One region of the Lactobacillus sp. A27 genome, then DNA from elsewhere that is predicted to be linked to it. Evidence: predicted binding sites of a transcription regulator. Region 1 holds the regulator's gene; the other holds the start of a gene.
The links. The regulator HrcA, encoded in region 1, represses chaperone genes, less so after heat shock. The targets are predictions, from matches to a motif close to TTAGCACTCNNNNNNNNNGAGTGCTAA.
Positions count from the first base shown of each region.

Region 1 (3,217 bases):
CCAGCAGAAATGAATGGAAGTGAAATGTGAGTTGAAGATACACCTGACAAGTCTTTCTTAGCCTTTTCAGCAGCATCCTTCAAACGTTGCATAGCCATCTTGTCCTTAGACAAGTCAACGCCATTTTCATCCTTAAAGTTCTTGATCAACCAATCCATGATACGGTTATCAAAGTCATCACCACCAAGGTGAGTATCACCGTTAGTTGATAATACTTGGAAGACACCGTCACCTAATTGAAGAACGGAAACATCGAAAGTACCACCACCAAGGTCGTAAACTAAGACCTTTTCATCTTGGTCTTTGTTTAAACCGAAGGCTAATGCTGAAGCAGTAGGTTCGTTGATAATTCTTTGTACATTCAACCCAGCGATCTTACCAGCATCCTTAGTAGCTTGACGTTGTGCATCGTTAAAGTAAGCAGGAACAGTGATAACTGCATCAGTTACCTTTTCACCTAAGTAATCTTCTGAGAACTTCTTGATGTATTGTAAAATAAATGCAGAAATTTCTTGTGGTGTGTATTCCTTGTCACCAACCTTAACCTTGTAATCTGCTTCACCCATGTGACGCTTAATTGAAACAATAGTGTTAGGGTTAGTAATAGCTTGACGCTTAGCTACTTCACCAACTTGAATTTCACCATCTTTAAAAGCTACTACAGATGGAGTAGTACGGTTACCTTCTGGGTTAGTAATAATCTTTGGTTCTTTACCTTCAAGAACTGCAACTGCTGAGTTAGTAGTTCCGAGGTCAATACCAATAACTTTTGACATGTATAAACTTCCTCTCCTATTGAGCAACTACAACCATTGCTGGTCTTAGTGTCCGATCTTTATATTGATATCCTTTTTGTAAAACCTGAACAACGTGATCTTTTTGATCATCATTTTCGGCTGCTACAGTTTGAACAGCTTGATGCAATGTCGGATCAAATTTTACGTCTTCAGCTTCAATCTCAACGATGCCATGTTCTTTCAATGCTTTAGTTAATGAATCAAGCGTCATCTTAACGCCCTTCTTCAGTTGCTTGGAAACATCATCATCGGCTTCTACGCTTAAAGCTCTCTCCAAATTGTCTACAGCAGGCAAAATATCTTTAGCTAAGCTTTGAGATTCATACTTAATAAGTTGAGCTCTTTCTTTTGAATAGCGATTTTGCATATTTTGAATTTCTGCTTCGCTACGAAGATACTTATCTTCAAGCTCCTTATTTTTATCTTTTAAATCAGCCAATTCTTTAGCTAATTTTTCATCATGTTTATCATTTTTTGCTTCCTTACCTTCAGTTGCCTTTTTCTTAACATCCTTAGGTGTTGAAGCATTTTCTTTTTCATCTAAATTCTTTTCACTAGGAAACTCTTCTTTACTCACGGCTAACCTCCTCTATTATTGAAATTTACCGTAATAATCAAGTAACTTCTTGGCTAATTCATTTCTGAAGTATTCTAGAAGCCCTATCATTTGAGAATACGGCATATTTGTTGGCCCAAGTAAAGCTATTGTTCCTTTACCATGGGAGCCGACACTATATTCAGCTGTCAGCAAACTATAATTTTTTAATAAATCATTCGGCAATTCAGATCCTAACTTTACCTTAACTGGGTATTTTTCAGTCTTAGGATCAGCCTTAATATTCATCAAATTAGAAAACAAATTATCTCGATCAATTAATTCATAGAGTGAACGTATATCATTTACATTATTCTCAGTTGTATTGTTCAATAGATTAATTTGTCCATCAACATACATCTGCTCACTAGCCGCATCTTTTAACACGTCTTCAACTAAGCTAAATAATTCGTTAGCATGATCACTACCTAATTCGTTTTTAGCAAGTTCACTTAGCAATGAAACATTAATTTCCTTTAAACTCTTGTCAACTAATTGGTCATTAATCATTCGAACCGCTTTTTCAATTTCTTCACCATGAATATTATGTGGTAAAGCATAAACTTGATTTTGGACATTGCCATCACTCGTCACTAGAATTGCCATCACTTGTCTAGAAGACAGGGGAACAATCCTAAAACCTGTAATTTTAACATCCCTACTCTCAGGTCCTTCAGCAAAAGCAGTGTAATTAGTTAAATCAGATAAAATGCGTGCTGCTTCTTGTACGATTTCATTCACCTGATGAAAAGGTCGATCTAATTGTGTCCCAATCGTGTTATAAACAGACTCTGGCAACTGAAGCGGTTCAACTAAATTATCAAGATAATAACGATATCCATCACTTGACGGAATTCTTCCGCTAGAAGAGTGTGTCTTCTCAATTAAGCCTTGATCTTCTAGGACCGCCATTTCATTTCGAATAGTAGCGCTTGATACTTTAATTGGTAACTGCTTCATCACCGTCTTAGAGCCAACAGGCTCATGCGTTTGTGTGAAGTCTGTAATAATTGTTTTTAAAATAAGCTCTTGACGCTCGGTCAACATAATAATCGCCCTCACTTTTAGCACTCGTAATTCTCAGGTGCTAACAATTAATATGATACTATAAATTAGCAGAAAAACAAGAGGAGTGCTAAAATTTCTTCAAATTATTTCAAAAAATAAAAACTGAAGAACTTAGTTCAAAATTGCTAAGTTCTTCAGCTTCTCGTTACGCATTACTTCGTGCTTCTTGTGCAAAATAATGTTCAATTTCTATTTGGTCTTTCTCTAATTGTTTTTTCAATTCTTCAAGGCCGCTAAATTTAATTTCGCCTCTAGTATATTTATACCATTTAATTTTTATTGGCTGATCATAAATATCCTGTTTAAAATTAAATATATATGATTCAATAAAAATTTGTTCAGGTTGGCCAATCGTTATATTATAACCGACACTAGTCATAGATTCATACCACTTTCCAGCTACCTGCGTTTTAGTGGCATATACTCCTATTTTGGGAATTACCTTATGACTAGCCCAAACTAAATTAGCTGTTGGGAAGCCTAATTTATGGCCATTTCTTTTACCATGACCAACGATCCCGCTCATCACATAATGGTGACCCATTAATTGAAAAGCTAATTCCATCTTACCTTCCCTAATTGCCTGTCTAATTTCAGTTGAACCTATTTTTTTACCATTAAAAATCTGCTTAGGCATAACGAAAATTTCAAATCTATCCTTCGCAAATTTTGGTAAATTCTTCATATTAGCAGTCTCTTTAGGACCATATGTATAATCAAATCCAGCTACTACTGTATCTGCATTGAGTTTAATTAT
Region 1 is NZ_JAEHNT010000015.1:3,828-7,044, reverse strand. Features, by position in the region: gene dnaK (molecular chaperone DnaK) at 1-776, opposite strand, end outside; gene grpE (nucleotide exchange factor GrpE) at 793-1,374, opposite strand; gene hrcA (heat-inducible transcriptional repressor HrcA) at 1,390-2,439, opposite strand; gene ribF (riboflavin biosynthesis protein RibF) at 2,606-3,217, opposite strand, start outside.

Region 2 (3,217 bases), on a different contig from region 1:
CGAACTTTTTCAGTTAATTGACCACCTTCACCGTAGCCTACGTAGCCTGGTGCAGAACCGATTAACTTGTTAACAGCCATTTCGTCTTGGTATTCACTCATGTCCAAACGGATCAAGTGATCTTTGTTACCAAATAATTGGATAGCTAATTGTTTAGCAAGTTCAGTCTTACCAACACCAGTAGGACCAGTAAGTAAGAATGAACCAGTAGGACGATCGCTGTCTTTGAAGATTTGCTTACGAGCAATAGCGTCAGTAATTACGTCAATAGCTCTATCTTGGTCAATAACGTTCTTCTTCAACTTCTTAGCCAAGTCTAAGTTCTTTTGAGCTTCATCTGCGTGAAGTTCGCTCATAGGAATCTTAGTCTTTTGTTCAATAATTGCGTAGATGTCTTTTTCAGTTACTTCTGGAGTATTCTTAGTGTCTACGTTCTTAAGTTGCTTTTCAAGGTCAGCAATCTTGTTCTTAATTTCTGAAGCCTTGTCGTAGTCTTCAGCCTTAGCAGCTTCTGACTTCTTAGCTTCAAGAGCATTGATTTGATTCTTCAAGCTCTTTTCATCAGTTGGTTGTACAAGCAAAGCCTTCTTAGCACCAGCTTCATCCATCAAGTCAATGGCCTTGTCTGGTAAGTAACGACCTTGAATGTATCTTTCTGATAATTCAACAGCTAGTTTAAGACTGTCATCACTGTATTTTACGTGGTGGTAATCTTCGTACTTCTTCTTTAAGCCTTCCAAAATCTTGATAGCTACATCTGTAGTTGGTTCAGGAACTTGAACAGCTTGGAATCTACGTGATAAAGCTGGGTCCTTTTCAATTCTTTGGAATTCGCTTGTAGTAGTAGCACCGATTAACTTCAAGTCACCGCTTGCAAGAGCTGGCTTCAAGATGTTAGCAGCGTCACCATTGTTGTTTTCTGAATCAGTTGAACCAGCACCAACAATGTTGTGCAATTCATCGATGAATAAAACAATGTTAGGATCACTCTTGGCCTTGTCGATAACCTTCTTTAATCTTTCTTCAAAGCTACCACGAAGACTTGAACCAGCAACCATGTCATTGATGTTTACTGAAATAATGTGCATGTTAGCCATCTTAGCTGGCACATTGCCTGAAGCAATTCTTTCAGCTAAACCTTCTACAATAGAAGTCTTACCAACACCAGCAGGTCCGATTAATACAGGATTATTCTTCTTACGTCTTGATAAAATTTCAATAACGTTATCAATTTGTTCGTCACGACCAATAACTGGGTCAAAATTATTCTTCTTTGCTTCTTCAACTAAATCTACGCCAATTGGTTTTTCATTTGGTTGTTGTGGGGTTTGTTGAATGGTTTGAGGAGCTGAACTCATATTGCTTGAGTAATTAATAGGAATTGAACCTGAATTACCGTTGCCACTTCTTCTGCCAAAGTCGTCATTAAAGAATGAGCTGTTCAATTCGTTAAATAAGTTGTCAAAATCATTGTCAAAGTATGCCATATCTGCAAACACTCCCATCATAAACTTGATTTTTAGCACTCAAAGCATTTAAGTGCTAATTCATTACATTTATAAGTATAGCAGGTTATCCACAGATTGCAAGCATGGATTTAAAAGTTTTCCACATTTTTCTTTTAATTTGTGATGTTAATCTAAAAAAGTAATAAAATCGTTGATATATAAGCGTTTATATTGCTTCACAATATATAAAGATTTTATTAAGAAGGATGAAATTATACGCTTAAAGGATTATTGGGTGTAAAAGTTTTCCACAGGATGAATATTAATCCTGCTCATTTTGTCCATTTTTATCGTTATCTGACTTTTTTCCTTGTCGCGATATTACTTGATTATTCTTATTCTTAATTGGTTCTAATAAATATTGTTGAATAACCTGGACTACTTGTTGATTTTGAGGCAAATCAGAGTGATCAGCCTTATCCCCAGTGATTGTCATCGCAGTATAACTCTTTACTTGCTTTTGAAAAATATACTTTCCTGCTGCAACACTAGCTTCTGGGACGATCCCATCTGACTCATAATTTTTGCCTCCAGATACAGAATACACCACTAAGCTCTTAGGGAGTCTATTTTTGCACTTAATAAAATCTTCCAACATTTGCGTTTTATGGTTGATATTCTTTTCGCTAAAATTATACGGCGTTCCTACTGTCATTAAACGCTTCATGGTAATTTCATCCGAATAAGTTGAATAATAATGTTCTAGCCAGTATGTCCAAATTAGACCACCATTAGAATGACCAAAGGCCTTAAAATTATTAAATTTATAATCCTGTGAAATAGCTTCAAAGGCTTCATCTAACCATTCTGCTTGTTTTTTGATATTGCTATAACCGTCCTTATTGTTTTTAAAGCCAATAATAATAAATGGTTCATTATCATTTTTATTAATTGAGCCCGAATACAACAGATTACCATTAGTTGAAACGTTGATTTTCAACACGCTATGTTTAGTTGGAGTGTTTTGATTTAATAATTTAACCAACTCATTAAAACGTTCAGTACTCGCACTGGATCCAGGCACCATGATTACCGGTGACAAGGCAGATTTCATTCTTTGTGCACGAGCTTGGTTATCTTTTTCCATCCATTTATAACCAGGAATAGCGAAAACCATAACTACTAATAAAACAAGGGCAATCCATTTTAAATTAGGATTTTTAAGCAGTTTGTTGGCCTTTTTCATATTCATAAGCTTTAAGTTTCCTTTCTATCCTTTGTCCCAATAACGAAATAGGTATTAACATCAAAATATCTAAAATAAATAAACAAATAGAAAAGACTAAATTACTCCAGTTGCCGTTAGAACCGAAAAACGAAATAAGAATTCCTGGGGTTCCTTTTAATACTGGATAAACACATGGTGTAATAATATGAAGAAAAATTGCTAATGAAGCAATCATGATATTAATTACAGGGATCAATACCATAGGTAAAAAGAGCACGGGGTTTAAAATAATTGGCAACCCTATCATGAACCCCCACGTAGAGTTAAATGCTGCAGGCAATAAATTAGCCTTGGCAATATTCTCTGTCTCTTTATTTTGATGTGACAATAAAATAATTACTATTAATGCTAAAACAACGCTAGCACCGCCCATTGCACCGTAAGGATAAACAAGCGAACTACCTAAAAACTTATAAGGAACATTCCATGAACCGCCATGTTTTAATGCATAATTGAGGTTAACAGTAGCTGCCCCGCTTGT
Region 2 is NZ_JAEHNT010000019.1:44,307-47,523, reverse strand. Features, by position in the region: gene JEM49_RS03925 (ATP-dependent Clp protease ATP-binding subunit) at 1-1,487, opposite strand, end outside; gene JEM49_RS03920 (alpha/beta hydrolase) at 1,771-2,700, opposite strand; gene JEM49_RS03915 (PTS transporter subunit EIIC) at 2,669-3,217, opposite strand, start outside.
Region 2: a site for HrcA is predicted at 1,520-1,546, ahead of JEM49_RS03925 (ATP-dependent Clp protease ATP-binding subunit). Genes of this name have one in related genera too.